Regions from separate parts of the Streptococcus sp. P25B114 genome, predicted to be linked through region 2. Evidence: predicted binding sites of a transcription regulator. Region 2 holds the regulator's gene; each other region holds the start of a gene.
The links. The regulator Rex, encoded in region 2, represses fermentation and respiration genes when NADH is low (regulators of the CRP and FNR family bind a similar motif). The targets are predictions, from matches to a motif close to TTGTGAANTANTTCACAA.
Positions count from the first base shown of each region.

Region 1: pflB (formate C-acetyltransferase) is a predicted target of Rex. The motif match lies at 2,083-2,100, and genes of this name have one in related genera.
Region 3: ACVC7T_RS00165 (nitronate monooxygenase) is a predicted target of Rex. The motif match lies at 9,016-9,033, and genes of this name have one in related genera.

Region 1 is NZ_JBRKNW010000004.1:24,917-35,729, reverse strand. It holds gene ACVC7T_RS02890 (1-phosphofructokinase family hexose kinase) at 1-694, opposite strand, end outside; gene dinB (DNA polymerase IV) at 798-1,862, opposite strand; gene pflB (formate C-acetyltransferase) at 2,136-4,484, shown strand; partial or broken gene ACVC7T_RS02875 (Fic family protein) at 4,639-5,235, opposite strand; gene ACVC7T_RS02870 (MFS transporter) at 5,397-6,617, opposite strand; gene ACVC7T_RS02865 (DUF1697 domain-containing protein) at 6,860-7,396, opposite strand; gene ACVC7T_RS02860 (serine hydrolase domain-containing protein) at 7,390-8,331, opposite strand; gene ACVC7T_RS02855 (CppA family protein) at 8,328-9,068, opposite strand; gene ACVC7T_RS02850 (Xaa-Pro dipeptidyl-peptidase) at 9,240-10,813, shown strand, end outside.
Region 2 is NZ_JBRKNW010000016.1:25,923-36,735, reverse strand. It holds gene ACVC7T_RS08455 (ribose-phosphate diphosphokinase) at 1-531, shown strand, start outside; gene ACVC7T_RS08450 (cysteine desulfurase family protein) at 547-1,662, shown strand; gene ACVC7T_RS08445 (DUF1831 domain-containing protein) at 1,664-2,008, shown strand; gene ACVC7T_RS08440 (DUF4649 family protein) at 2,010-2,210, shown strand; gene ACVC7T_RS08435 (redox-sensing transcriptional repressor Rex) at 2,422-3,063, shown strand; gene radC (RadC family protein) at 3,108-3,788, opposite strand; gene ACVC7T_RS08425 (class A sortase) at 3,863-4,606, opposite strand; gene gyrA (DNA gyrase subunit A) at 4,606-7,062, opposite strand; gene ACVC7T_RS08415 (L-lactate dehydrogenase) at 7,255-8,238, shown strand; gene ACVC7T_RS08410 (dihydrofolate reductase family protein) at 8,271-8,804, opposite strand; gene ACVC7T_RS08405 (ABC transporter permease) at 8,860-9,813, opposite strand; gene ACVC7T_RS08400 (ABC transporter permease) at 9,815-10,813, opposite strand, start outside.
Region 3 is NZ_JBRKNW010000001.1:28,243-39,055, reverse strand. It holds gene ACVC7T_RS00205 (LysR family transcriptional regulator) at 1-174, opposite strand, end outside; gene ACVC7T_RS00200 (3-oxoacid CoA-transferase subunit B) at 537-1,190, opposite strand; gene ACVC7T_RS00195 (CoA transferase subunit A) at 1,195-1,917, opposite strand; gene ACVC7T_RS00190 (enoyl-CoA hydratase/isomerase family protein) at 1,941-2,720, opposite strand; gene ACVC7T_RS00185 (L-lactate MFS transporter) at 2,989-4,185, opposite strand; gene ACVC7T_RS00180 (acetyl-CoA C-acetyltransferase) at 4,355-5,533, opposite strand; gene ACVC7T_RS00175 (3-hydroxybutyryl-CoA dehydrogenase) at 5,548-6,396, opposite strand; gene fadE (acyl-CoA dehydrogenase FadE) at 6,580-7,785, opposite strand; gene ACVC7T_RS00165 (nitronate monooxygenase) at 8,067-8,996, opposite strand; gene ACVC7T_RS00160 (MaoC family dehydratase) at 9,123-9,524, opposite strand; gene ACVC7T_RS00155 (alpha/beta fold hydrolase) at 9,718-10,608, shown strand; gene phaC (class III poly(R)-hydroxyalkanoic acid synthase subunit PhaC) at 10,674-10,813, opposite strand, start outside.

The DNA.
Region 1 (10,813 bases), on a different contig from region 2:
GTTGACCGATTTTGGCCAGACTTCCCTTGCTGCCCAGGGTCACGATAAGATTTTCGTGAGGAGTCACTTCTTTGAGGATACGCAGTACATCTTCTGGGTCATGTTCATCCAACTCTGGATAGATGTCCTTGAGCTCCTCATTGTTAATTTTAATCAGGGCTGGACGAGCCTCGTAAGCGGCACGAAGGGCTGCACCACTGGTATCCACAATGGTGCGGACCGCAGGGAATTTTTCAATAAACCGCTGGATATAATCATCCGGCATCCCCTTCATCAGACTGCCTGAAAAGACCAAGGTATCACCTGGTTGCAGGCTTTCCTCGATTTGCTTAGTAAATTGATCCAGGAGTTCTGCAGTCAATTCCAGGCCTTTTTCATAGAAGAGAACCACATCCCCTGTCGATGTTTCAACGTAGATATTGCAGGTGCGGGTGTTTTGCCCAGACTGAACCACCTTGAGGGCATTGCCCTTGTCAGCATTGAGTTCCTCGATGTAGCGACCAATCGCTCCACCTAAAATAGTATGGATAACATAGTCCGTCTGGCCGTTTTCCTTGAGGGCATGGGCCACATTGAAACTCTTGCCACCTGGATAATCTCGGACTTCAAAGGGACGTAGGGGAATATTTTTCTCAATAGCCTCAACCAAGAGGGTTCGGTCAAGAGCAGGGTTGGGACAGACAAGATGAATCATAGCAATCTCCTTTTTTGATGTGATGTTCTATGATCATTATAACAGATATGTTGATATATGGTTTAAAAAATTATAAAAAGGAACCAGAAATTTTCTGATTTCCCTATTTGAAATTGGTAACGGTCACACCCAGCAAACGAATGCCCTTTTCTGGCTGGCCGACTTCTTCAAAGATTTGGCGGACTTCCTTCTCAATCCTATCGGCCTGGTCAGTCGCCTCCGAAAAACTATGGCGCTTGGTCAGGGTCGAAAAATCTCCGTAGCGGATTTTGAGGACAATGGTCCGTCCTTTTTTCTGGTGCTTGGTCAGACTAACCGCCACCTTCTGACAGAGCTTACCCAACTCTTGCAGAGCATCCTCTTCACGATAGAGCAACTTGCGGTAGGTCCGCTCCTTACCGATAGACTTGCGGATGCGATTGGTTTTTACGGGTGAATTGGAAATACCTCTGGCCTTGCGGTAGAGATCAAAACCAAAACGACCGAAAGTGTCAATCAAAGTCATCTCCGATACATCTAACAAATCTGCCCCAGTATAGACTCCCATCTGATGCAGTTTTTCGACGGTCTTCTTACCAACTCCGTGAAATTTCTCGACAGGGAGACTGGCCAAAACCGGCACCGCATCCTCCGGCTTAATCAGGGTCAATCCATGCGGCTTTTCCATGTCCGAGGCGATTTTAGCCAGAAATTTATTGTAGGAGACGCCAGCTGATGCCGTCAGGTGTAGCTCCTTCCAGATATCGTACTGGATGAGTTTGGCAATCTTGACAGCCGAAGTGATGCCCAGCTTATTTTCCGTCACATCCAGATAGGCCTCATCGATGGACATGGGCTCGACTAAATCCGTATAGCGGTGGAAAATTTCGCGGACCTGGAGACCAATTTCCTGGTATTTATCATAGTTCCCTGAAATGAAAACCGCCTGGGGACAGCGTTCATAAGCTTCTTTGGAGGACATAGCCGAATGAATTCCAAAGGCACGCGCCTCATAACTACAGGTGGACACCACCCCCCGACCGCCAGACAGTCTCGGATCCGCCCCAATGATAACCGGCTTGCCCTTGAGACTGGGATTGTCCCGCACCTCAATAGCAGCGAAAAAAGCATCCATGTCAATGTGGATAATCTTGCGGGATAGGTCATTGATAAGCGGAAAAACTAACATGATGCTCCTTTCTGGTGAAATCTATTTTCAACCATTATACCCCTTTCCGCACAATATTTCATCACAATCGATTTTTCACAAAGAATTTTATTATAACAACACATAAAATCATATTTCTTACCAAGCACTTACAATCCGTATACTCAGGCATTTTCTGAAATATTCCGAAACAACTTTCACAAACTTTCATTGATTTTTGCCTTGAAGAAAGCGTTTTATAGTGTTATAATAATCACAAGCATATTATTTGCAAAAACTCAAAGGAGAACCCTCATGTCAACAAAAGTAAAAACTAAAAACGTTACTGAAGACATTTTCGCCCAAGCCTGGGAAGGCTTCAAAGGTACCGACTGGCAAGATAAGGCTAGTGTAACTCGTTTCGTACAAGCCAACTACACGCCATATGATGGTGATGAAAGCTTCCTTGCAGGCCCAACTGAGCGTTCACTGCATATTAAAAAAATTATCGAGGAGACAAAAGCAGGCTACGAAGACACTCGTTTCCCTATGGATATCGACCGTGCAACTTCTATTGCTGATATTGGCCCTGGCTTCATCGATAAAGAAAATGAGCTCATCTTTGGTATCCAAAATGATGAACTCTTCAAGCTTAACTTCATGCCAAGAGGCGGTATCCGTATGGCTGAGACTACTCTCATCGAAAACGGCTACACTCCAGATCCACTCTTGCATGAAATTTACACCAAACACGCAACCACTGTAAATGACGGTATCTTCCGTGCCTACACAGCTAACATCCGCCGCGCCCGCCACTCCCACCACGTTTCTGGTCTGCCAGATGCTTATTCTCGTGGTCGTATCATCGGTATGTACGCACGTTTGGCACTTTACGGGGCTGACTACCTCATGGAAGAAAAGGTAGCCGACTGGAATGCTATCACTGAGATTGATGAAGAATCCATCCGTCTCCGCGAAGAAATCAACATGCAGTATCAAGCTCTCCAACAAGTTGTTCGCTTGGGTGACCACTACGGCGTTGACGTCCGTAAACCAGCCATGAACACCAAGGAAGCTATCCAGTGGACCAACATCGCCTTCATGGCAGTATGTCGTGTCATCAACGGTGCTGCAACTTCCCTCGGTCGTGTACCAATCGTTCTTGATATCTATGCAGAACGTGACTTGGCTCGCGGAACATTTACAGAATCAGAAATCCAAGAATTTGTTGACGATTTCGTATTGAAACTTCGTACCGTTAAATTTGCTCGTACAAAATCATTCGACGAAATCTACTCTGGTGACCCTACCTTCTTGACCACTTCTATGGCAGGTATGGGTAATGACGGTCGCCACCGTGTTACCAAGATGGACTACCGTTTCCTCAACACGCTTGACAATATCGGCAACTCGCCAGAACCAAACTTGACCGTTCTCTGGTCTGACAAATTGCCGTATGCCTTCCGTCGCTACTGTATGGCTATGAGCCACAAACACTCTTCTATCCAATACGAAGGTGTAACAACCATGGCCAAAGACGGCTACGGCGAAATGTCTTGTATCTCTTGCTGTGTGTCACCACTTGACCCAGAAAGCGAAGACAAACGCCACAACATCCAGTACTTCGGTGCTCGTGTCAACGTTTTGAAAGGTCTTCTTTCAAGCTGGAACGCTGGTTACGATGATGTCCACAAAGAATACAAGGTATTTGACGGTGTTGAGCCAAACCAAGAAGAAATCTTCACCTACGACCGTGTCATCAAAGACTTTGAAACTGCCCTTGACTGGTTGACAGATACCTATGTGGATGCCATGAACATCATCCACTTCATGACCGACAAGTACAACTACGAAGCAGTTCAAATGGCCTTCTTGCCAACTCACCTTCGTGCAAACATGGGCTTCGGTATCTGTGGATTTGCTAATACAGTCGACTCCTTGTCAGCTATCAAGCACGCGCAGGTTAAACCAATCCGTGACGAAGATGGCTTTATCTATGACTATGAAGTAATCGGTGACTTCCCACGCTACGGTGAGGATGATGACCGTGTAGATGATATTGCGAAATGGCTCATGGAAGCATTCTATACTCGTCTTGCAAGCAAGAAACTCTATAAGAATGCGGAAGCTGCCGTGTCTATCTTGACTATCACTTCAAACGTTGCCTACTCTAAACAAACTGGTAACTCACCAGTTCACCGTGGGGTATTCCTCAACGAAGATGGCTCAGTCAACACTTCTAAAGTAGAATTCTTCCCACCAGGTGCCAACCCAACTTCTAAAGCTCGTGGTGGTTGGTTGCAAAACTTGAACACCCTTTCTAAATTGGACTTCAACCATGCCAACGACGGTATCTCATTGACCACTCAAGTTTCTCCAAAAGCGCTTGGTAAGACCTTCGATGAGCAAGTAACAAACTTGGTGACAATCCTTGACGGTTACTTCGAACAAGGGGGTCAGCACGTTAACTTGAACGTTATGGACTTGAACGACGTTTATGAGAAAATCATGGCTGGTGAGGACGTTATCGTTCGTATCTCTGGATACTGCGTAAACACTAAATACCTCACTAAAGAGCAAAAAATGGAATTGACCCAACGTGTCTTCCACGAAGTTCTCTCAATGGACGACCACGCAGCTGAAGTTTCAGGTGTGAATGCTTAATCAAAACAAACTGAAAAGGACTTGCAATGCAGGTCCTTTTTGCTGTATAAGAATTTTTCTTCTGAAGAAACAACGGGCTCCCTTGATAATTATTCGTTTCCGTCACCGCATCATTAAGAAGATACTACCGAGCCATAGGCACTCCTTATTCTTTCTAGCAACTATTCCACATGATTGAGAGATAGGATAGATAGGTAGATAAATACATATCTAATATCTCATTCAAATAAGGGGCAAACAAATCTTCCATTGCTGACAAACTTCCTTTGGCATGAAAGTCATCAAAGGCCTTGCAGTAAACTAGTCAATCCGAGAATTTTATATCAATCGGAGGGTAGCCAGCCTTCATCAGCTCCAGGTTAACCAAAAGCCTACCCGTCCGACCATTCTCATCAATAAAGGGATGGATACTTTCAAAGGCGATGTGAAAACGAGCCATCTTGGTCACGATGTCTTCCTGACTTTGAGCATAGTCCGCCAGCCATTGCTCCATAAAAGGCTGGGCAGGTTTATTTGTAGCTCCCATGATACGTACCGGCACTTTTCGATAGACGCCCCTACCGTCTTTTTTATCCGATAATACCAGATAGTGAATATCCTTCACGACTTGCTCAGTCAAGGGAGCACCCTCTGCCACCAGGGTCTGCACATACTCAAAAGCTTCCCTGTGACCAATGGCCTCAAGGTGATCTTTCACAGGTTTCTGGTCAATGGTCAAACCGCGCAAGACCATATCTGTCTCACGGAGGGTCGGAAGGAGAGGCGATAAACGGAAGGATAGGGAGAGGATTTTCGGAAGGATATGGATAACTTAACAACTTTGATAGAATAACAGATCGTCAAAATCAGACTGAAATCGGTAGAATAGTAATTCTAAAAATCAATCACATTCAGCAACCAAATTCTCTTCAGCTACTGAAATTGGCTATACCGTTCTTTCTTCAAATTTTGAATGGAGAGCATTGCTACAAAGCTAATCAGGTAAAGACTAGATAGGAAGACCATGACAGTGGCTGGGCTGGAAGCATCCAGAATCATACCGATAATGACAGAGGAGAAGCCTCCTACTGCCCGACCGACGTTTAAGATAACGTTATTGGCTGTAGAGCGGATGTGATGTGGATAAAGTCGGGTAATCATAGCACCATAGCCTGCGAACATCCCATTTACAAAGAAACCAACAATCATACCACCCAGAATCATAGTCACTTGGGAATTAGCAAACTGGAAGAGATAGACACAGACGACCGAGGCAAGGAGAAAGGCACTGTAGACTGGCCGAGGACCAAATTTATCCAGGATATGGCCGAAAACCAGCATACCGATACACATGCCAAGAATGGTAGTGACCATCCACAAAGAAGAATCTTTGACACTAATATTTAGACTGGTTTGAATAATGGTCGGCAACCAATTCATCATACCGAAGTAGCCTGCGATTTGCACCGTTGTCATAACCATCAATGCCAGTGTCTGGGCTGTCAAAGCAGGCGTTTTGAACAATTGACTAACATGAGCAACTTCCGTATCTTCCTTGTCCTGGCCTGGAGAATGGTCTAAGATGGCATCATCTTTTATAGCCACTTGCATCCATAAGACCAGAAGGAGAGGCAAGAGTCCAAAAAGGAAGAGCCCCTTCCAGCCTAAACTTGGAGCCAACCAGCCTGCCAAGAGAGCCGAACTGATAGAACCAATCTGGCCCGCTATACCATTGAGGGAAGAAATTCGTCCCATCTTTTCCTTGGGGACAATACCCGCCATAATAGCAATAGCGACACCATACTCACCACCGACCCCGATGCCGGCAATAAAACGCATGAGGTAAAGGTAAGGCAGGCTATTGGTAAAGTAGATGAGTCCCGTGGCAACTGCAAAGATGACAATGGTCCACTTGAAAACCTTAAATTTATTGTAGCGGTCAGCAAGGACACCGAATACTAGTCCACCCAGTAGCATACCCAGATTGGTGATGGTCGCAATCCAGCCGGCCTGGGCTCCAGAAATGCCCAGCTCTGCTATGATATTAGCCATAGAAAATGACAGGAACATGACATTTAAATCGTCTGTTCCAGAAGCCACAATGGCCGCCGCTAAGGCACGCTGATTATTTTTATCGAGTTTCAAACCCAACATAGATAATTCTCCTTTTTAATGGTGGCTCACAGACCACCTTTATTAAAAATTGAGAAAAGCTCAAACAAAAACAGGAACTACCGTCCCTGCTCTTAAAAGTGCATTAAAATAATGTGGAAAAATACCTTTCCATCTCTCATTGATTCACTTTTATGCCTCACAGGACACAGTTAAAGCTATTAACAATTTTTACCAGTCTACTAAAAAAGAGAAGAACTGTCAACTAAATTTATGCAGTACTTCTAAAAGTAAGTCCCCAACTTCTCAAACGTCTTATCATTCCGGATGGTCAATTGCTTGTAAAAGTGAGAACCAGCTAATTTTTTATGATAGGCCGTGCCGTGGTAGCCTGCCTCAGAAGTCACCGCCCAATAAATAGCCCGATCCGTCAAATGAACAATCTCATCGCCTAGATCTAGCTTAGTCAGATAGGTTTTCAATTTTCCTAAATCAAGTTTCTCTGTAAAGAAGAGAACATTCTTTCGGAAATAATCTTCCTGCCACCAAGCTGGTAATTGGGCTAGCTCCGCCCCGTAATCTTCTTCGCTCAGAAGAGCAAAGGTCTCAACAAAAGGATAATTCGCCGCAAAAAACTGGTCAAAGTCCGCCACGATATCCGCTCTGCTATGGGCCGACGAGAAAAACAAATTCCCAGAATTGATATAGGTCTCAACATCTGTGTAGCCCAAATCAACCACCTGCTGGCGGAGCTCCGCCATGACGATTTTATTGCGACCGCCGACATTGATGCCCCGCAGTAACAAGACATATCTCACGATACTTCCTCCTCCAAAACCTGTTTTATCAATTTCATGACCTGATTGCGGTCCAACTTCCACTGAGCCCGCTCGTCCTTATCGTAGGTCCGATTAGACAGGAAAATAGCCGCCAGCTGTAAAGGACGATTGTACATGATAAAGGTGCCTGTATAGCCTGTGTGAGACAACCAGTTCCCCTTCTTATCCCAGGCTAGCGAACGGCTACGATTGGCATCAAAGCCATAATCTTGGGTCAATTGACCTGCAAAATCCGCCGTCAAATACTGGTCCAAAAAGATTTCTAAATCCCTGACCGTTGAAAAGAGGCCCGCACTCCCCGCATGGAGCCCCAAGACACGCGCCTTAGGATCGTGCACCACACCTGCCTTGACGCCCTTAAGGGTTGGCACTGCCTCGCTAACTGGTCCGTAGCTGGTTTGGGACATGCCAAAGGGCTCTAGGATACGGCGTTTAATGAGCTGGTCCAGACTGTCCCCCAGCATTTCCTCCAGCAAAAAGCCCAAGAGCAGAAAATTGATATCAGTATAGAAAAAGTCCTTCTTCTCCGTCACCCTAATCTTCAAAATCGCTTCTTTTAATTGGTCTGCATCCAGACTATCCCGATTGGGAATGAAAGGATCGATACCGCTAGTATGGGTCAATAATTGCCGGATGGTCACTTGACTATTCTGAAAAGCAGGATAGTAAGACTGCAAGGTTCTATCTAGCTCCAAAGCTCCGCTATTGACCAAAAAAGTCGCAAGAGTGCCAACTCCCACCACCTTGGAAACAGAAGCCAAATCATAGGTCAAACCCGCCTCAACTGGCGTCTGACCATCCTGAGTACCCAGATAATACTCCTGCCACTGACCCTTAGAAAAAAGAGCCAGACTGGCACCAGGATAGACTCCTTGCCCAATCTGCTCTGAAATCTTGTCTAAAATTGCTTGTCTCATTTTTCAAACCACAATTCAATACCGCTTGGGTCTGTTGTTTGGATAAAAGTCGCTTTCTTGTCTTTGAAAAATGGAACGTCCAGCTTGCTCTCCAAATCAGACCAATCATAATCACTCTCTACCGCAAAACGGAGGCTGTCCAAGTCCCAGATCTCTTCTGCTGGTGTCAGTAAATCTTCACCCTCTGCCCCAACAAAACGCAAAAAGTCCTGGTTGGGCAAGATAGTCTCATAAAAATCCTGGCTAACTACTGGATGAGGGCTGTTAATCCAAACAGACTCCACCTCAAAATGACTTAAACCAGCGAAATCAGCATCCCCCTTAAAAGGAACTGGTGGCAGAATAGCTGTTAAATCATCGATGCTTGCCTCACTGTGGAGCAAAAAAGTATCTCCCTCAGGCGATACTGCCTCAAAACCATAGCCATTATGCCCCTTGTAGAGCTTGCTGTAAACCGTTCCATTAGCCAACAGAGCCTCAATTTCGTGAACCTTCTCGACCTTGATAATGATTTTATTGAGCTTCTTCAGTCCATGAACAGCCCGGCTACGATTGCCTGGCGATTCCTGCAAAACCAGCCTAATCTCGCTGTCTTGATGACCAGCAAATTCCGCAAATGGGCCGTCTTCCAGCTTGGTTTTCATCCCCAAATTATCTTCTAGGAAGGCTTGATTAACACTTCTATTATTGACCCGCAGCACAGGTACTACGGCTTGATTTTCCCTTAACACAATCATTTCCCTCCTAATATCATTCCTAGATATTATATAGAATTTTACTTAATTTTACAAATGATTTCCTGTAGATTTCGACATTTTTCCTTACAGAATTTCTAACTATTCTTAGACAAATTTGCCCCTTTTCCGCTATAATGGAAGGTAGATAATTTCAGAAAATAAGGAGCTCCTATGCGTTTTAATCAATTTTCATACATCCCACAAAATCGGGAAACCATTGTAAACGAACTCCATTCTATCGGCTTTGCGGTCGATAGTCAAGCAGAAATAAAAGAAATCCTGGAAATCTTCGTAAGAACCTGTCATTTTCTGACAACCAACACAGACTTTGCCCTGTCCAATATGATTGCAGACTGGGAGACAGACCTCTTGACCTTCTTTCAGTCGGACCGCCAAGTCACTGCGGAAGTTTTCTACCAAGTAGCCTTTCAATTGCTGGGCTTTGTGCCAAACTTTGACTATACTGATGTTGCGGCTTTTGCCGAGAAAACCAATTTCCCAATTGTCTTTGGCGACATCATTGAAAATCTCTATCAGCTACTCAATACGCGTACCAAGTCAGGCAATACCTTGATTGACCAGCTGGTCAGTGACGACCTGATTCCTGAGGACAATCGCTACCACTTCTTCAACGGAAAATCCTTGGCGACCTTTTCAACTAAAAATCTCATTCGTGAGGTGGTCTATGTCGAAACACCTGTCGATACGGCTGGGACTGGCCAGACTGATATTGTCAAAGTTTCCATCCTCCGTCCGTACTTTGACGGGAAAATCCCTGCGGTTATTACCAACAGCCCTTATCATCAAGGAGTCAATGAAGTTGCCAGCGACAAGGCCCTGCACAAGATGGAAGGGGAGTTGGCGGAAAAACCAGCTGGCACCATTGAGGTCAAGCAGACCAGCATCACTAAGCTAGACTTGGACCAGCGGGACCTGCCTGTCAGCCCTGCCACCGAAAAACTGGGCCACATCACTTCTTACTCCCTCAATGATTACTTCCTTGCTCGTGGTTTCGCCAGCCTCCATGTGTCTGGAGTTGGAACTCTAGGATCGACTGGCTACATGACGTCTGGTGACTACCAGCAGGTTGAGGGCTACAAAGCGGTGATTGACTGGCTGAACGGTCGCACCAAGGCCTACACAGACCACACCCGCTCGCTAGAGGTCAAGGCTGATTGGGCCAATGGTAAGGTAGCGACGACGGGACTGTCTTATCTAGGGACCATGTCCAATGCCCTTGCGACAACAGGTGTTGACGGACTTGAGGCAGTTATCGCCGAGGCAGGGATTTCGTCTTGGTATGATTACTACCGTGAAAATGGTTTGGTGACCAACCCCGGTGGTTATCCGGGAGAAGACTTGGACAGCCTGACTGCTCTGACCTACTCCAAGAGTTTGCAGGCAGGTGACTTCCTGCGCAACAAGGCTGACTACGAGAAGAGATCGGCTGCTGAGCGCTCTGCCCTTGACCGTCAGACAGGCGATTACAACCAGTATTGGCAGGACCGCAATTATTTACTCAATGCCGACAAGGTCAAGTGTGAGGTCGTCTTTACCCACGGCTCGCAGGATTGGAATGTCAAGCCTATTCATGTCTGGAATATGTTCCACGCTCTGCCAGCCCACATTAACAAGCACCTCTTTTTCCACAATGGTGCCCACGTTTACATCAATAATTGGCAATCCATTGATTTCCGTGAAAGCATGAACGCCCTGCTCAGCCAAAAACTGCTGGGCTACGACAA
Region 2 (10,813 bases):
GTGGATAATCTCCTGACAGAGCCACTCTTTGCGTCCTACTACATGGAAAAAGGCCTCTGCAACGACGATGTGGTCATCGTTAGTCCCAAAAATTCAGGAATCAAGCGCGCTCGTAACATCGCAGAATTTTTGAATGCACCGATTGCTATCATTGACTACGCCCAAGACGATTCGGAACGTGCCGAAGGCTATATCATCGGTGATGTTGCTGGGAAGAAAGCCATCCTGGTCGACGATATTCTAAATACAGGCCGCACTTTCTCTCAAGCATCTAAAATTGTTCAAGACGGTGGCGCAACTGAAATTTACGCCGTTGCCAGTCATGGACTTTTCGCTGGGACTGCTGCGGAACTCTTGGACAACTCTCCTATCAAGGAAATTTTGGTCACAGACTCTGTAGCCAGCAAGGAACAACATCCTAATAATATTGCTTTCATTACGGCTAGCGACTTGATTGCTGACGCTATCCACCGCATTCAAGAACACCAGCCATTGAGCCCACTTTTCAAATTTAACAGCCCACTTAAATAAAACTAGGAGTTACACTTGATTTATTTAGATAATGCAGCTACGACTGCCCTGTCACCGGCTGCCCTAGAACGGATGACGGAAGTCGCTGCAGACATCTATGGCAATCCGTCTAGCATCCACGGTGCTGGTCGCAAGGCTAATCAGGTTCTCAGACAGGCACGACAGGATATAGCTGATATCTTGTCGGTCCGTCCTGATAACTTAATCTTCACATCTGGAGGCTCTGAGGCCAATAATTTAGCCATTCAAGGCTATGCTCTGGCCCATCAAGACAAGGGCAAACACCTTATCACTACTGCCATTGAACACCATGCAGTCCTCCATACCATGCAGTATCTGGAGGAACGCTTTGGCTTTGAAGTGACCTATATCCAGCCAATCGACCAAATCATCACAGCCCAGCAGATCAAAGATGCACTTAGACCAGACACCATTCTGGTCAGCACCATGTTTGCCAATAATGAAACTGGCCAACTGCTCCCTATACAAGAAATTGGACAGTTACTAGCAGACCACCAGGCAGTTTTCCATGTTGATGCAGTACAGGTCATGGGAAAATTGCCTGTCCAGCCTGAAGAACTGGGGATTGATTTCCTATCTGCTGCTGCCCATAAATTTCATGGCCCAAAAGGTATTGGTTTCCTCTATTCAAGATTGCCTAAATTTGATGCACTCATACATGGCGGTAAGCAAGAAAATCAACATCGTGCAGGAACAGAAAACCTCCCTGCCATTGCAGCGATGGCCACAGCCCTCAAAGAGCAAACTGCTAAAAGGGACCAAGATTTTCAATACATCACTTCCCTAAAAGAACACCTCATCCACCACCTGGCCGACACCGACTACTACATCAATCAAACTGGCGACTACCTTCCTCATATCATCAATCTTGGCTTTCCTGGTCAACTCAATGAGCAGGTACTCATGCGCCTAGATCTAGCCGGAATCGCAGTTTCAAGTGGTTCTGCCTGCACAGCAGGTGTTGTACAAAACAGTCATGTCCTTGAGGCTATGTATGGAAAAGATTCTCCACGACTGAAAGAATCCATCCGCATCAGTTTCTCAGAAAGCAATACGACTGCTGATATTGATGCACTCATCACTGAATTACACAAGATAATAGGAGGATAAAATGGCATTTGAAAAAACTGTACGCTTAAAAGATTGTAAGTTTACCTATCATATCAGCTCGGGTATCAAAAAATACACCCTGCGTGACAATACCTTTGAGCAAACCAAGGCTGGTCACTATCAGCTGGAACGCCTACTAGAAGAAGTTCCCAATTCTGGGCAAGGTTTCCTCTTGAAAATTATCATCAACCAAGATTTGACTGGTTTCAAAATCAACATCACAGACAAGTCTGGTCTTCGTTTGATTAACATTTTTAAACCAGGCAGCAATCCAGTTATTCAGGAAAAATTCTACTTCCTCATGGATAGCCTGGTCGACCGAGATATATTTACAAAAGAGGCCTAAGATGATTGAAATCTACTACACTGATGCCTACAAACTAGAACGAGTTCAACAATTTGATAATCTGGATGAGGCTAAATTGGCCTTTGCAGGCTGTGTCACCCTACCAGATTATTACCCTGTTACCCGCATTCTCAAGGACGGACAAGCTCTTGACTTCCAAGGCACCGTCGGAGATCTCTATCGCTATTTTCAAACCCTATAGAAAGACCAAGTTGTTTGGTCTTTTTTTCAAATCAATCTGTTGATTTTTTCACAAACATAGACTAAAATATAAGAAAGAAGTGAACTAACAAACAAGCTGATAGTGATGTTATCGATTTTGCAATCCCTTGCAAAGTTTTGATACGATTTACAAAAGATTGTGAAATCTATTTGACCAGTAACCGGTGTCCTACAGCTAGAAGGAGAAAAGAGTGAAGAACATTAAAAACACTGACATCCCCCGGGCCACGGCCAAGCGACTTTCCTTATATTACCGCATTTTCAAGCGATTCCACGCTAGCAATATTGAAAAGGCTAGCTCAAAAGATATTGCAGAAGCTATCGGAATTGACTCTGCAACTGTCCGCCGTGATTTTTCTTATTTCGGTGAACTAGGTCGCCGTGGTTTTGGCTATGACGTCCAAAAATTGATGGAATTTTTTGCTGAAATTTTAAATGACAATTCCATCACCAACGTTATGCTCATAGGGGTTGGTAACATGGGACGTGCCCTACTCCACTATAAGTTCCACGAGCGAAACAAAATGAAGATTGTTATGGCTTTTGAAGCAGATGATAATCCAGCTGTGGGCACAGTTGATGAATCTATTCCAATCTATGCCATTTCTGAATTGAAGGAACGGATTGCCGAAGCTGATTCACAAACTGCCATCTTGACCGTCCCAAGTGTTAAAGCCCAGGAAGTAGCTGATGTGCTAGTTGAGTCCGGTGTCAAAGGAATCCTCAGCTTCTCACCAGTTAACCTCTCTGTACCAAAAGATGTGGTTGTCCAATATGTGGATTTGACCAGCGAACTGCAAACACTCCTGTATTTTATGAGAAAAGGCGAATAAGAGAGCAAAACAGGGTTAGTTTCGACTAGCCCTGTTTTTTGATACTAAAATAATTCACTCTCTTCCCTGAAAGAATAATAGTCCTTCTGCCCGACAATCAGATGATCCAAGAGAACCAGACCCAAAGTCTCACAAGAATTCTTCAAATTTTCAGTAAAGAGCAAATCGTTTTTACTCGGCTGTACAGAGCCTGACGGATGATTGTGAACGATGATAATCGAGGTCGCCATACACTTGACTGCATAGTGCAAAATCTCCCTGGGCTCTGCAATACTGCGATTGACACTGCCGATAAAGACTGTTTTTTGGTGGATGACCTGATTCTGAGTGTTGAGATAGATGGCGACCAGATGCTCCTGCTTCTGCTGTCCAATCTCCTGAATCATTTTACGCCCCAGTTTTTCACTACCCAAAATACGATCGTTGAGCAAAATCTCAGACTGATTGATGCGCTTACCAAGCTCAATCATGGCCTTTATCTCAATCGCCTTGACCCGACCAATCCCAGTCAAGCTCTGCAATTCCTCAATAGACAAATCCCTTAGAGCCGCCAGATTTTCCAGCTGATTGTGTAGATTGTTGGACAAGATAGAAACCGGCTCCTTTTTTGTACCCGTACGGATGAAAATAGCCAGGAGTTCCTGGTTACTCAGGCGTTCCGGCCCCAATTCTAACAAGCGTTCACGGGGCATCAGTGCTTCTTCCTTAAAATCAATTTGATACATAAAATCCTCCTCACCTATCTGTTCGTAAAAAAATTGAAAAAAGGATAGAAATTCTACCCTTTTGACAAATCAATTTATAGTTGAACCTGATTATATGTTTGTTCAAAGTATTTGAGTGTTTCACCATCAGCCTGGTCATAAGGAATCACTTCTTCTAAGTCGCCCTTAACAATGGTCCGCATGGTGGCAGCCAAGTCTTCACAGGTAACCAGCGTAATCTCATTTTGCCCTTCAACATCATCGATGACATAGACACTATCAGGCGTCACTGACTGAACACTTTTCACATTATAAACATAGACGTTTTCCTTGTCAGTCAAATAAATCTTCATCCCCTCTTTGGCATTTTCAAGAGGAGAAAAGAGAGTTTCACTGGCTCCAGCCATACCAAAAATATGGTGGCTGGCTAGCGAATAGTTGCCTTTACCCATTTCTTGCGTTTCTTTCATGGTGCCCGCTCCATACATGAGGGCAACGTTTGAAAGACCTTTAAAAATTGGCAAGTTAATCTTCAAATCTGGGATAGCAATCCCTCCAATAACTGGCAGCTGCTGCGCTTCCCACTGGGCCTTCATAACTGCTTCCGTAGAGATAGATTCTACTTGAGCAAAATCAAATGTAGTGTCCACCTCTTTATTGCTAGCAATTTCTTCCTTGGATACTTTGGTTACCTGATACTTATTACTGTTCCAGGCAATCATCATATTGCGGATAGATGTGTTGAAAATCAAGGCTAGCGAGATGAGCATTAGGAGACCCACTGCAAGATTTCTCAACCATGACCCCCGTCTTGCTTTCCTTTTCTTATCCTTTGTCATTACTTATCCTCTTCTTCCGTATTTTCTTCGCCTTCTGCGGCATCAACCAGTGCAAAGGTCATGATTTTCGCTTCCTGATCCAGTTTCATTACCTTGACACCCATAGTCGAACGACCTGTTTGCGAAATATTGGCAACGCTGGTCCGAATAATGACACCTGTATCTGTAATCACCATGATGTCCTCAGTACCTGACACCGTAATCAATCCAGCCAATGGACCATTCTTTTCTGCCACTTTCATGGTGATAATTCCCTTACCACCACGACCTTTTGTCGGATACTCACTCGCAGGCGTCCGTTTGCCAAAGCCCTTCTCGGATAGCACCAGAACTTCCTGGTCATCGGAAATCATGGTCGCTCCGACCACCTGGTCACCGTCTCGCAGGGTAATCCCTTTGACACCCGTTGCAATACGGCTCATACCGCGGACAGCTGTCTCCGTAAAGCGTACACTATAGCCAAACTTGGTTCCCATAATGACGTCTGCCTGACCATCTGTCAAGAAAACATTGATGAGTTCATCATCTTCTTTCAAATTCAGAGCCTTGAGACCATTTTGACGGATATTGCCAAATTCGGACACGCTGGTACGTTTGACAATCCCCTGACGAGTCGCAAAGAAGAGATAATGGCCATCTTCCTGCTCCTTGGTCACATTGATAATGGTCTGGATGGACTCATTTTCCTCCAGTTTGAGGAGATTGACCACTGGCAAGCCCTTGGCGGTCCGACCGTATTCAGGAATTTCGTAACCTTTCAGACGGTAAACACGGCCTTTGTTGGTAAAGAAGAGCAGACGGTCATGGGTGCTGGTTGACACCAGTTCACGGACAAAGTCGTCGTCCTTGACACCTGTCCCCTGAACACCGCGTCCACCACGTTTCTGAGCGTGGAATTCATCCTGGGCCAAACGCTTGATATAGCCCTGGTTTGACAAGGTAATCAAGACATCTGCCTCTTCAATCAAGTCCTCGTCTTCTAGTGACAAGACCTCACCGACCATCAATTCTGTCCGACGTTCATCCGCATACTTGCGCTTCACTTCGTCCAGCTCTTCCTTGATGATGAGAATCACACGCTCTGGCTTGGCCAAAATATCCGCCAAATCAGCAATCAAAGCTATCAATTCATCATATTCAGACTGAATCTTATCACGTTCCAATCCTGTCAGACGACGGAGACGCATATCCAGAATAGCCTGGCTCTGACGCTCTGAAAGATTGAATTTGGCCATCAATTCTGCTTGGGCAATAGCATCCGTTTCCGAATTGCGGATGATACGAATAACCTCGTCAATATGATCCAGCGCAATCAGCAAGCCTTCTAAAATATGGGCACGTGCCTCAGCCTTCTCCTTGTCAAACTGGGTCCGACGGGTTACTACTTCTTTTTGATGCTCGATATAGGATTCCAAAATCTGACGAACAGAAAGGATTTTCGGAACACCATTTTGAATAGCCAACATGTTGAAACTAAAGTTGGTTTGGAGCTGGGTCTGCTTGAAGAGATTGTTCAAAATCACGTTGGCAGAGGCATCACGACGCACCTCAATGACGAATCGAACACCCTCACGGTTGGACTCATCACGGACCGCGGTAATACCATCAATCCGTTTTTCCTGCACCAAGCGAACGATATGTTCTTGAACCTTGGATTTATTGACCATATAAGGAAATTCCGTTACGACAATCCGCTCACGGCCATTGCCATATTCTTCAATCTCCGTGCGCGAGCGCAGGGTAATCGATCCCTTACCAGTCTCGTAAGCACGGTGAATACCTGATTTACCCATAACCAGGGCTCCCGTTGGAAAGTCAGGCCCCGGTAAAACCTCCATAATTTCACGAGTGGTGACTTCTGGATTGTCCATAACCAGCTTGACCGCGTCAATGGTTTCACCCAGATTATGCGGCGGAATATTGGTCGCCATACCAACGGCGATACCTGTCGTCCCGTTGACCAAAAGGTTGGGGAATCGTGCTGGCAATACCTCTGGCTCACGCTCGCTGGAATCATAGTTGTCCGCGAAATTAACGGTATTTTTGTTAATATCGCGCAGCATTTCTAGCGCAATCTTGCTCATCCGAGCTTCAGTGTAACGCTGGGCAGCGGCACCGTCCCCGTCCATGGAACCAAAGTTCCCGTGACCATCAACCAGCATGTGACGATAGCTCCACCACTGGGCCATACGGACCATGGCCTCATAGATGGCAGCATCCCCATGCGGATGGTATTTACCCATAACATCACCCGTGATACGGGCAGATTTCTTATGGGGCTTGTCAGGAGTGATTCCCAATTCATTCATTCCATACAAAATACGGCGATGAACCGGCTTAAGACCGTCACGCACATCTGGCAGTGCACGAGAAACAATGACACTCATCGCATAGTCAATGAATGAGCTTTTCATTTCGTTGGTCAGATTCACCGTCACTAAGTTTTTATCTTGCATTCTATGCCTCATTTCAACTGCATTCTTACTACTATTATACCATATTCTGGGGCTCTTTTCTGACTTGGGAATTGCTATGTAAACATTTTCAAGTCCCTATTTCCAAGTGACAAACCACAGGAAAAGTGCTAGAATGGAATGTGGTCAGGGGACAACATGCCCCCTAAATAAAACTAAGGAGATGTTTAGAAGATGACTGCAACTAAACAACACAAAAAAGTGATCCTTGTCGGTGATGGTGCCGTAGGTTCAGCTTATGCTTATGCCCTTGTCAACCAAGGTATTGGTCAAGAATTGGGTATCATTGATATCAATAAGGACCGTACACAAGGTGACGCGGAAGATTTGAGCCACGCTTTGGCCTTCACTTCACCAAAGAAAATTTATTCTGCTGAGTACTCTGATGCTCACGATGCTGACCTTGTTGTCTTGACAGCAGGTTTGCCACAAAAACCAGGTGAAACTCGCCTTGAATTGGTAGAGAAAAACCTCCGTATCAACCAACAAATCGTTTCTGAAATCGTTAAGTCTGGTTTCGACGGTATCTTCCTCGTCGCTGCTAACCCAGTTGATATCTTGACTTACTCAACTTGGAAATTCTCAGGCTTCCCTAAAGAGCGCGTTATCGGTTCAGGTACTTCACTTGACTCAGCTCGTTTCCGTCAAGCATTGGCTGATAAGATTGGTATCGACGCTCGTTCCGTCCACGCCTACATCATGGGTGAGCACGGTGACTCTGAGTTCGCTGTGTGGTCACACGCTAACGTTGCTGGTGTGAAATTGTACGACTGGTTGCAAGACAACCGCGATATCGATGAGCAAGGTCTTGTTGACTTGTTTGTATCCGTTCGTGATGCTGCTTACTCAATCATCAATAAAAAAGGTGCTACTTACTACGGTATCGGTGTTGCCCTTGCCCGTATCACTAAAGCAATCTTTGATGATGAAAATGCTGTACTTCCATTGTCAGTTTACCAAGCTGGTCAATACGAAGGTGTTGAAGATGTCTTCATCGGTCAACCAGCTATCATCGGCGCACATGGTATCGTTCGTCCAGTAAACATCCCATTGAACGAAGCTGAATTGCAAAAAATGCAAGCTTCTGCAAAACAGTTGAAAGATATCATGGACGACGCATTTGCTAACCCTGAAATCGCAGCTGCAATCAAAAACTAAGATAAAAAAGATGAGTTGATTTAGCTCATCTTTTATTTATCTCGCACATCATAGCGGAGCATGGCGATGCCATCTGTCACAGTTGATTCGACCAAAGTCAATGTCTGCTCTTCTGCTAAAAAATCAAAGAGACGAATGCCATTTCCTAAAATAGTTGGTATAATCCCGATAATAAAATGATCAATCAATCTTTCCTTAAGACAAATTTGAACGAGTTGAGCGCCACCAAACAACCAGATATCTGAACCATCTTCTCCTTTCAACTTTTTGATTACATCAACAATATTTGAAACAAAGCGGACATTGTCATAGCTGGGCTGTTGATGGCGACTAGCAATGATAAACTCCTTCTCCTCATATCCGGCAATCATTTCCAGAGGACAATCTTCTAGTGATTTTCTGCCCATAATAACCGTATCACACGATTTGAAAAAAGCTTCATTATCAAACTGCAGGCTCGTATCATAGTCAGTTGTTCTATGCCCTTGTATCCAATCGTAAGAACCATCCGTTCTGGCGATGTAGCCGTCTAAACTCATGGCAATATTTAATACTAACCGACGCATAAATCTCCTTTCAAAAGGCAGAACCCTCAACAAATACTGAGGGTTCTTTGTATAGCTATTTTGATTTGATATAGTTGATACCATCGGCTTTTGGTGCCACAGCTTTACCAAAGAAGGCAGATAGGGCAATAACGGTAATCAAGTAAGGTGCAATTTGTAGGTAAACGGTCGGAATATCTTTCAAGCCTGGCAACTGGCTACCGATAACCGCCAAACTTTGTGACAAACCAAAGAAGAGACTGGCTAACATAGCACCAAGCGGATTCCATTTACCAAAGATAACAGCGGCCAGGGCAATGAAACCTGAACCAACGATGGTTGTCGCTGAAAAATTGATGTTTACCGATTGAGCACTTACTGCTCCTCCAACACCGCCAAGGAAACCGGCAATCAATACACCCGCGTAACGCATAGCATAAACGTTAATCCCCAGTGTATCAGCCGCTTGTGGGTGCTCACCAACTGAACGGAGACGCAAACCGAATTTCGTTTTATACAGGACAAACCAAGATAGGAAGGCTGTTGCAATCGCGACATAGCCCATCAAACTGGTGTTCTTGAAGAGGAGGTCCCCCAAGACCGGAATATCTGCCAACACTGGGAAAGAGAATTTACCAAATGATTGACGAATACTATCTGTCTGACCTTTATTGTAAATAACCTTAACCAGGAAGACACCGAGAGCTGGTGCTAAGAGGTTGAGTACCGTACCTGACACGACGTGGTCCGCGCGGAAGTTAATGGTCGCCATGGCATGGATTGCTGCAAAGATAACTCCAGCCAAACCACCAACAATCACTGCTAATAGTGGGGTAGCTTTACCAAAGGTCTCAGCAAATTCAATATTGAAGACAACTCCAGCAAAGGCACCAATAACCATGATCCCTTCCAGACCGACGTTGACAATACCACCACGCTCAGAGAACACACCACCTAGACTGGTGAAAATCAATGGCGCTGAATAAATCAGCATTTGCGAAATGAGTAGCGTTAAAATAGTCAAGTTCATCTTATTTTACCCCTTTCGCTTTCTTTTTTGAGTTGAGTAACTGCTCAAAGATAAATTTCACACCGATGAAGAAGATAATAGACGCTGTTACAACGTTGATCAATTCTGGTGGAATCTGAGCACGAACCATACCTGGAGCACCTACAGATAGGGCACCGAAGAGGAAGGCCGCAAATGGAATACCAAGCGGTGAGTTAGTTGCTAGAAGAGCAACAGACATACCGTTGAAACCAATATCCAGGTTACCACTTTGAATATAGACATTCTGGAAGGTACCCAAACCTTGGATAGCTCCACCCAGGCCAGCAAGTGCACCTGAAATAATCATAGACAAGATGATAGTCCGTTTTGCCGACATACCTGCATAATCAGACGCTGTCGGGTTGATACCAACCGAACGGATTTCAAAACCAAGTGTCGTCTTGGTCAAGAGGAACCAGATAACAATAACAGCGATAATGGCAAAGAAGATACCGATATTCATACGCGAATTGTCTGTCAAAGCCCGCAACCACTCTGTTTGATAGGAAGCATTGGCCGAAACGTTGATAGACGAGTCCGTATTTTTCATCAAATCATCTGAGAAAATATCACGGATAATGTAGTTCCCAGAATAGAGTAAGATGTAGTTCATCATGATGGTCACGATGACCTCACTGGTTCCCAGATAGGCACGGAGAACACCAGGAATAGCTCCAGCAATACCACCAGCTAACATAGCAATGATTACCGTTGCCAAAATCAAGACTGGACGAGGTAAATCTGGATTAGCCAAGGCAAACCAGCCTGCAAAAATCCAGCCTACATAAGCTTGACCTGACAAACCGACGTTGAAGAAACCAGCACGACTCGCCACCGCAAAACCAAGGGCAGTGAAAATCAGCGGTGCCATAGCACGGAAAATTTCACCGACAGACTTGATAGTACCGAAGGCTGAGTAGAACAATTCCTCATAGCCCCAGATTGGGTCATAGCCAAAAATCAACATGACAATTGATCC
Region 3 (10,813 bases), on a different contig from region 2:
TTTTTCCAGGCGACCATTTTTCCGATGGAAGAGCTGGAGCCCTTCATTGGTCTCAAACTGGGTGATGAACTGGCTGAGAGCTGACTGGCTGATATGAATCTTCTTGGCGGCTAGGGATAGATTACAGTTGTTCTCAACAATATTGATAAAATACCCCATTTGAACAATATCCATTCCCATAGCATATCCTCCTTTGTCCTTTTGGACAAGCGTTTTTCATATAATCTTGTCTCACCTATCTGAACTGGTAGCTAGGTGATGTTTTTTCATGTTTTGTTTATCGTTTTGCCCTAAAAAATCTGGTAACTAAGGTTTCAATTTGTTTTTAGTAGACAACGATAAATTCCTCGATTTATTATATCATATTGCTGAATACTTTTAAATAAATCTGCTCGAATTTTACAAATAAATCCCAGCAAATTGACTACTGGGATATTTCTTGTACTTAACATCTATCAAACCGACCTCAAGAACTGTCCCATTGTCTTGTTGCTAGTAAGTGTAGCTAGTAAAGTCAGGTTTGCGGAAATGTTTTCCTAGATTGGCATGGTGATGACATTGTCTGCAACGACCACGTCACCTGCTGTTTTTTCTAGGACTTCTTCTACCGTTACTCCAGGAGCTACTTCCTTGAGCAGGTATTTGCCGTCTTGGAATTCAAATACGGCTAATTCGGTGATGACCATGGATACCACTCCTTTGGCAGACAGTGGCAGGGTGCATTCTTTGAGGATCTTGGATTCACCGTTTTTATCGACATGTTGCAGAGCCACAATCACGCGCTTGGCACCAACCAAGAGGTCCATGGCGCCGCCCATGCCTGGCGCAAATTTTCCTGGAATAATCCAGTTGGCAATGCTGGCGTCCTGGCTAACTTCGAGGGCTCCAAGCACAGTCGCATCCACGTGACCACCACGGATGATGGCAAAGGATGTTTGGATATCAAAGGTTGAAGCTCCTGGCATAAGGGTGATGGGAGCACCACCTGAGTTGGCAATATTTGGATGGTAGTTATCCTTGCCTGGGGTTTCACCGAAACGAAGGGCTCCATTTTCAGCTTGGAGGATAACGCTCACTCCAGCTGGGATATAGTCAGCAGATGCGTTTGGAATACCGAATCCCAGGTTGACAACGTCTCCGTCATGGAATTCTAAAGCGACACGACGTGCAATAACTTCTTTTGCTTTCATATTTTTACACCCCTGCTAGTTTCTTCGTTTCTGTCCAGAGAGCACCCATCATTTCATGGTGTTCTTGTGCTGTCAAACCTTGGACGACATAATCTACTAAAATACCAGGAATATAGACATCATCCGGCTTGATTTCTCCGATTTCTACCACTTCATTGGTCTCAACGATGACTGTGTCGGCAGCCAGGGCTAGTTGCAATGAAATGTTTTTAGTGGTTCCTTCGATGTAAAGGTTTCCGTACTTGTCTGCCTTGCTGGCCTTGATTAAGGCTACGTCAATTTTCAATGGATCATAGACTAGGTACTCACGGCCGTTGCGGACAACTTTTTCTTGTTTTTCTTCTAGGATGGTTCCAACGCCTGTCGGTGTCAATACGGCACCTAGACCTGCACCTGCAGCGTGGAGGCGTTCAACCACTGTGCCCATCGGTGTGAATTCAACTTCCATCTCACCGCTGAAGTAGGCTTTTTGGGCACCTGGTGAGGTTCCGACGTGGGCTGCTATGTATTTGGATACTTGGTGGTTTTCGCAGAGGCGACCTACTCCGACTTCCTTACCAGGATGGGAGGTTACGACAGATGTCAGAGTCAGGTTTTTTGTGCCTTGTTCCACCAAGCCATCAATCAATTCAAAGGGTTCACCGACACCGAGGAAGCCTGAGATTCCCACGATGTGTCCCGGTTGTACCAGCGATACTGCTTCTTTGAGCGTTACAATTTTTGCCATTTTTTTCTCCTCGTCAAAGCTACTTATTTCCGTGTAAAGACTGCTTTTCGTTTTTCAACAAAAGCGCCCATGCCTTCTTTTTTATCCTCTGTTGAGAAGAGGAGTGCTTCTGCTTCTGTTTCCAAGCGGATAGCACTTTGCAGTGGTAATTCTGTTCCCACGCTGATGACATGTTTGGCTTTTTCGACAGCCAACGGAGCATTCTTCAAAATAGATTTTGCTAGATTTTCAGCTTCCTGCATCAATTCCTCTGCTGGGACCAGGCGATTGAGTATGCCGAGTTCGACTGCTTCTGGTCCTTTTACATTTCGAGCCGTGAAAATGAGTTCCTTGGCCTTGCTGATGCCGATGAGGCGTGGCATCCGTTGGGTTCCTGCAAATCCTGGTATAATTCCAAGTGTCACTTCAGGGAAGCCCAACAACACTTTCTCATGGCCCAGACGAATGTCTGTTGACAGAGCCAATTCCATACCACCTCCCAAAGCATATCCGTTAATTGCTGCGATAGATGGCTGGCGAAGATGTTCTAGTCTGGAGAAAGTATCATTGGCATAGGTCATGTATTCGAAGGCTTGTGTCGGCGTCATCTTATCCATTTCCTTGATGTCTGCGCCGGCTACAAATGATTTCTCACCTGCACCTGTGACGATGACTACACCAATTTCTGTACTGGTTTCCACTACATCCAATACTTCATTCAAGTCTTTCAAGACTTGTGAGCTGAGGGCATTCAATGCTTCTGGACGATTGATAGTGATATAGCCGATGCCATCTTTGACGTCCAACAATACAGTTTTGTTCATAAACATTCTCCTAATGTGTAATGTGATCGGTCACCTAGGGTCAACAATGCAACCAATCGATTGACAAAATGTAAAACGCTTACATTATTAGTTTATCAACTATTTACATATTCGTCTACTTAAGAAATTTTAATAGTCGTATTAGCTGGGCTTATAGAAATTGTGCGAAAACCAACTTATTTATTGAGGTTGTTCAACCATCAAAAAGTAATCAAGAACGCTTTCCCAAAAAGTAAAAAAGCACCCAGATTTCTCCGGGCACTAGAGGTTAGGAAGCTTTTTTAGATTTAGCAATGTAGTAAAGCTGGAGCAAGATTCCGACCACGGCCATGCCGATGACGATATAGAAGGCCATAGAGTAGTCTCCATTGTTGGCTTGAGCCAGACGAGCACCCAGCTGTGGTCCTGCAATAGCAGCCACACCGTAAGCCGTAAACATCCAGCCGTAGTTGGTACCTACATTGGCCACACCCCAGTTATCAGCAGTGATACCTGGGAAGGAACCGAGGAAACCACCGAAGGACAGGGCAACCAGCATGACACCGATGATAGCCAGGACACTGCCTTCACCTTTAAAAGTCGCTGTCAGGAAGAGCCCTCCTGCTACTGCGGCAAACATGGCAACAACGGTCGGGTAGCGACCAATCTTATCAGACACGGCTCCCCAGAAAATCCGGCCAAAGGTATTGGCGATGGAAACCAGCATGACAAAGAATGTCGCTTCACTGACCAGCTTGTATTGGTCAGAGATGGATGCGGCACCACCGATAATCATCATACCGCCGGTCGCACCGAGGATGTAAATCAACCAGAGTAGCCAGAAATTGCCTTCACGCAACATTTCCTTATGGGTCTTACCAGTCGGAGCTGCAGCACCTGGTGTCGGAGCAGCTGCTGGAGCCTTTTCCATGACCAGGGAAGACGCACAGATGACCACCAAGAGGGCAATACCCAGTACATTGAAGGTCCGGTAAACACCCATGGCGCCAATCATGCCTTTAGCAACTGGCCCGATAATCAGGGGACCAAGACCAAAGCCTGCCGCTGTCAAACCACCAGCCAGACCTTTTTTATCAGGGAACCATTTGGAAGCGACCGAAGTGGCTGCACCATAGGCAGACCCGATACCTAGACCCAGGATGACACCGTAGGTAAGATAGAGAATCGACAAGCTGGTTGCAAAGCCTGTGGCAAACATGCCCAGACCAAAGAGGATACCACCTAAGAATACAAATTTCTTAGGACCGAGGGCATCAACCTTGGGGCCGAAAATAATCATTCCGACCGGAACCATGGCAAAGGAGATACTAAAGGCCAGTGAGGTCTGGGCCTGTACCCATCCTTGGTCGGCATTGGCTTCCAAGAGAGCTTTTTGGAAAACGGACCAGGCATAGCCCGCTCCCAAGGAGAGGTTGGTCAAGATGGCCGCCGCCAAAATGACCCAACGATTTGGTGTTTTTTTCATAATCTTTCCTCACATAATCTACAAATGGTGAAAGTTACTCAATGAAAATCAGGAAGACGCGGAGAACTCTGACGCTTATGGTTTTATGGCGACGGGCTGAAAAGCACACCCTGAGCTTTTCACATATCAAGTCGAGTCAACAACGTCTGCGTTTGATTTTCGAAGAGTACTATCTGCTCACGATAACGGCTATCCCCATACCACCACCGATACAGAGAGTTGCTAAACCGCATTTGGCATCACGTTTTTGCATTTCATGTAGAAGTGTGACAAAGATACGGGCGCCTGACGCTCCGATTGGGTGACCGAGGGCAATGGCACCACCGTTTACATTGACAATATCTGGATTGAGTCCTAGTTCGCGATTGACTGCGCAAGCTTGGGACGCAAAGGCTTCGTTGGCTTCAACTAAATCTAGGTCACTGACAGACAAGCCTGCCTTATCCAGAGCCTTACGGGATGCGTAGATAGGACCGCAACCCATAATAGTTGGATCTAGACCTGCACTTGCATAAGATTTGATAGTAGCAAGGACTGGCAGACCCAATTGTGCAGCTTTTTCACTGCTCATCATAATGATAGCCGCTGCTCCGTCATTGATACCAGAGGCATTTCCGGCAGTAACAGTACCGTCTTTCTTGAAGGCTGGGCGCAATTTAGCCATGCCTTCCATGCTGGCATTTTCACGTGGATATTCGTCTGTGTCAAAGACGAGTGGATCGCCCTTACGTTGCGGAATCAGGACTGGTACGATTTCGTCTTTGAATTTACCTGCCTTGATAGCAGCGACAGCCTTTTCTTGGGAACGAACCGCAAAGCTATCCTGATCTTCACGGGTAATATTGTACTTGGCTGCGACATTTTCTGCTGTGATACCCATATGCATTGGCTCAAAGGCATCCGTTAGTCCATCTTTTAGCATGGTATCAATCACTTTGCTGTCGCCCATGCGGGAACCCCAGCGCTGATTTTGAATAACATACGGCGCCTGGCTCATATTTTCCGTACCACCTGCAATGACAACATCTGCATCTCCCAAAAGGATAGCTTGGGCTGCTAGGCTGATGGTTTTCAGACCAGAACCGCAAACTTTATTAATGGTGAAGGAAGGAGTCGTTACAGGCAAGCCAGATTTGATACTAACTTGACGTGCGACGTTTTGTCCAAGACCTGCACCAAGTACATTACCAAAAATCACTTCATCCACCAAAGTAGGATCAAGGTTAATTTTTTCGAGTGCGCCTTTGACAGCAGTTACTCCCAAATCAACAGCAGATATATCTTTTAAACTTCCACCGTAACTGCCAATTGGTGTTCGAACAGCTGCTACAATTACTGCTTCTCTCATTTTTTTCTCCCTTCCTAATACGTAAAGAATCCTTGACCAGTCTTACGACCAAGTTTACCAGATTCCACCATTTTTTTAAGAAGTGGAGCTGGACGATATTTTGGATCCGCGAAGCCATTGCTCAAGACATTCATAATAGCCAAAACAACATCGAGGCCAATTAAATCAGCTAGAGCTAATGGGCCAATCGGATGGTTGGCACCCAATTTCATGGCTGTGTCAATTTCTTCTGCACTGGCAACGCCTTCTCCCAAGACAAAGATTGCTTCGTTGATCATTGGAATCAGGATACGGTTGACCACAAAACCATAGGAATCCGCCACGCGCACCGCTGTTTTATTGATTTTTGCAGTGACTTCTTCTACCGCAGCAGCTGTTTCGGGTGAGGTTTGAATCGCTCGAATGACCTCAACCAGTTTCATGAGAGGAGCTGGGTTGAAGAAATGCATTCCCAAAACCTTATCCGGACGACCTGAAGCAGCAGCAATATCGGTCACAGACAGGGAGGAGGTATTGGATGCCAGGATGGTTTCAGGACCAGTAATTTCGTTTAATTGTTTAAAGATGCTCAGCTTGATATCGCGGTTTTCAGTTGCAGCTTCAACGACGAGTTGCACATGTTTCGCATCTTGATAATCTGTTGACGGAATCAGTCTTGCCATTGCAGCATCTGCTTCTTCCTGAGTCATTTTTTCTTTACCAACAGCACGATCAAATTGTTTCTTAATACCTGCTAGACCACGTTCAACAAATTCTAATTTAATATCATTGAGATAGACAGTGAAGCCTGATTGGGCAAAAACTTGAGCAATCCCGCTGCCCATTTGACCAGACCCAATGACCATAACATTTTTAATTTCCATTATACTTTTTCCTTTCCTTTCGCCCTAGAGCCAATATCCTGGGAGCAGGAGATTCCCCACTCCCAGATGAATTGCTTACTCTTAGAAAATCATTTCTCTTTTCAAAAGCCTTGACCAGCGAAAATCTCCAGTGGAGGTTTGCGGCCTGTCGCCTTGAGCCGAGAGATGGATTTTCAGTGAGTTTTAGACGAAGGCACCGATTCCAGTCAATTCACGCGCCACAATCATGGCATTGATTTCGTGTGTTCCTTCATAGGTGTAAATAGCTTCCGCATCTGTGAAGAAGCGAGCAACTTCTGTTTCGTAGGTAATACCGTTACCGCCGCAGACTTCACGAGCCAGGGCTACTGTTTCTCTCATGCGGAGAGAGTTGTGGAGCTTAGCCAGTGAAGAATTGAGCATTTCTTCTGTGCCAGATTCTTGGATTTCGGCAATGCGTGCGGAGTAAGCAATGGCTGCCTGCACATTTGCCTGCATACGAGCCAATTTTTCCTGTACCAATTGGAAGCCACCGAGTTTGCGACCGAATTGTTCACGAGTTGTGGTCAAGCGAAGGGCTGCATTGAAGGCACCAGCCGCTGTACCCATGGCAATGTAAGCAACGTCTGCGCGTGTGCGAACGAAGATTTTCGCTACATCACCATAGCCGTTGATATTGACAAGACGGTCTGCTTCAGGAACTTCCACATCTTTGAGTGTAATGTGACCATTGTTTACGATACGGAGGGAAATCTTGTGCTCCACGTTTTCCACAGAAAGACCTGGGCTACCTTGTTTCACCATGAAACATTTGATTTTCTTGGTTTCCACATCGCGGGCAAAGATTGGAATAAAGTCTGCTGTCTTAGCACCACCAATCCAGCGTTTTTCGCCGTTCAATACCCAGACATCACCCTTGCGCTCAGCTGTTGTTGCAAGACCACCTGCAATGTCAGAGCCATGGTCAGGCTCTGTCAAACCGAAACAGGTCTGTGCTTCAAAATTACGAACTGGTGTACCAAAGCGCTCAATCTGCTCCTGGCTACCACCAATGAGAATCGTATTGTAACCAAGTCCGCCATGCACTGTGTAGAAGGTTGCAACAGACGGATCGAAGCGAGCCATTTCCAGGTAGAGGAAGGCGTTGTAAAGCTCACCAGCCTTCCAAGATCCTTCGCGACCAACGAACAAATCTGGGTGAGTCATAATTTTGGCTGCTGCAAATGCTCCCAGGATTTCTTCACGTGGAAGCAGGGCTTTTTCATAGCTGTCAATCAAGACTGGACGAACACGTGCTTCTAATTCTTGGCGCAAGTGTTTCAAGACTTTCAGTTCACCCTCCGTCAATTTTTCGGCATAACCGAACAAATCTTCTGGGTACAACTCTCTAGCTAATTCTTTAACTGACATGGTAATAGACTCCTTTTTGTATTTTTTGCTTTTTGTAAAGCGTTTACATTTTGTTGACAACATTATAATATAACGAAATTACATAAAAATCTACTTAATAAAAATTAATACGACTATAAGTGAAGATTATAGAATTTCACAAAGTAGGAAAACACAAGAATCCTTACCATTCCTAACTTTGGAAAGTATAAAAATAGGAAGAACAGAAAGTTTGTGAAGAAAAAAGCAGACCGGATTCTGAATCCAGCCTGCCAAAGAGGAAATTGGTAGTGTATTAAAAATTAGAGGTGGAGTTTCTTCAAGACATGATCTGCTTCTGTAAAGATTGCCTCGATAATGGCCTTGGCAGGCTTGATGTCATTGACCAGACCAGCAATTTGTCCAGCCATGAGAGAGCCGTTTTCAACATCTCCATCCTTGACCGCCTTGGCAAGAGCCCCCATGGTGATTTCTTCCAGATCATGACGGGAAGTAGCCTGAGCCTCGATTTCCAGATATTTGTCTGTCATAGCATTGCGGATACAGCGCACCGGCGCCTTAAATTTGCGACCAGTCACGACAGTTGAGGTGTCTACCGCATCCAGCACAGCCTGCTTGTAGCTATCTGGTATCGGGCATTCTTCTGCCGCGAGGAATACGGTCCCCATCTGCACCCCTTCTGCTCCCAGGGCAAAGGCTGCGACCACACCATGGCCATCTGCCACACCACCTGCACAAATCACAGGAATATCTAGAGCAGCAGCCACCTGTCTCGTCAGGGGCATGGAGGCCGTTTCGCCGATGTGACCACCAGCTTCCATCCCTTCAGCCACTACAGCATCGCAGCCCAATTCCTGCATTTTGAGGGCCAGCTTGACACTTGGAATAACCGGGACCACCTTGATACCAGCTTCCTTGAGACGAGGCATATAGGGTTTCGGCGTACCTGCACCTGTGGTCACAACCTTAACCCCTTCTTCAATCAGGACTTCCACAATCTCTGCCACATTGTCCATCATCAACATCAGATTGACCGCAAACGGCTTATCCGTCAGGGCCTTGGTCTTCCGAATTTCCTCTCGGACCTCATCTGCCGTCATGCCGCCTGAAGCAAGAATACCCAGACCGCCAGCGTTTGAGACAGCGCTGACCAATTGGTGACGAGAAATTTGAGCCATGGCTCCTTGGAAAACGGGATACTGGATACCCAACAATTCTGTAACACGATTCATCTTGTATATTCCTCCTGTTTCGTTATCTTTGTCACAATCATACCAAATATTGAAACCCTTTTCAATCCTTCTTCTATTACAAAATCTTATGTCAACCATAACAAATTGTAATGTGTCTGGACTAGCCTATTTTGGCGGGATAACATTGGCCTGACCAGCTATGACCTTGACACCATCCTGATTGGTCACGATAGTCTCCAAGGTCAACCAGCCCTTGTCATCAATGGCTGTAATGGTTGCAGTCGCAGTCAAGGTATCCCCGATTCCAACGGGTTTGAGGAATTTCAACTCCTGTCCCAGATAGATGGTGCCAGGACCAGGCAGATACATGCCCAAGACGGTTGAAATCAAGGAAGCACCCAACATGCCGTGGGCAATCCGCTTCTTGAACATGCCCTGTGAAGCCTCAACTTCGTTGACATGGGCAGGATTCAAATCACCTGAAATCCCTGCAAAAAGGATCACATCTGTCTCTGTAATGGTCTTAGCAAACTGGCCCGTCTGCCCAATTTCAAATACTTTTGTCATTGTACTACTCCTTTTCGTCATTTTATTTATCCTCAATGAAAATCAATCTAGCCACCAGCAGAACTCTATCACTAACTTATTTCAATGCGACAGGCTGAAAGGCTCTTGACAAGGGATGGTTTTGATTTTCGAAGAGTATTAGTTGATTTTTTATTATTTTTTACTATAATGGGGTCAAAGAAAGGGTTATTATATGAAATCATATCCTATCCACTACCATACACTGAAAAATGGCGAGCGCCTAGCCTATTCAAGAACTGGCACTACTGGCCCAGCCTTGATTCTCCTGCATGGCAACCTGAGTTCGTCGGTTCATTTCTACCAGCTAGCAGAGGCTCTGGAAGGAGACTTTCAGCTAATTCTTCCAGACATGCGTGGTTTCGGGCATTCCAGCTACCAGCAGCCTGTCCATTCCCTGCAGGAATTGGCTCTGGACTTGGTGGAGCTCATGGATGTGCTGGCAATCCCTAGCTATGCTATCCTTGGTTGGTCCACAGGCGGTGGGGTTGCCTTGGAAATGGCTGCGCTAAAACCACAAGCCGTTGAGCAGGTATTTCTCCTCGCCTCCATCGGCATACAGGGCTACCTGTCTCCTAGCGGTATCAATCGACCTCAATTAGGCCTGCTGCCGCTCCTCATCCAGACCAATCGGGCCATGGCCAAGTGGAATCCCGTCCTGCAGAAGGTCGAGTTGGCCTTACAAAACCGTGACCAGCGTATCCTCAAGAAAATAATGGACCCCCTCTACCAACTCTACCCGATTTCTGAGCAGGATTACCAGACCTATATGGATGCCATGTGCCAGCAGCAAAACTACTCTGACATTTTTATCAACCTCTTCACCTTCAATATGACCAATCGGACAAACGGCCTGGTCGCCGGAACCAACCGGATTCAAGATGTCACCTGTCCGGTCATCATTATCCACGGGGACAAGGACAAGGTTGTTCGCATGGACTCTGCTCTTCTGACCTATCAGACCTTGAAGCAACAGGCCCATCTCTATGTCATGGATGCTGGTCACTCTATCCAGACAGACCAACCTAATCAGCTAGCAGACATTCTAAGAAAACATCTCCTCTAGCGAACAAGCCACATTGGCAACTTTCCCCATTATAGACAAGGAGCTGGGCTTAAGCCCAGCCCTTTTTACTCATCATGGGTTTTATAGAAATCCATGAGTTTTGGTATTACTTGTTGGCGAGACCGCTTGCTGACAAAGAGGCCGATATGGCCGGAATCATAATAGACAGTCTCCGTATCTTTTGAGCCAACCAATTTCGGTAATG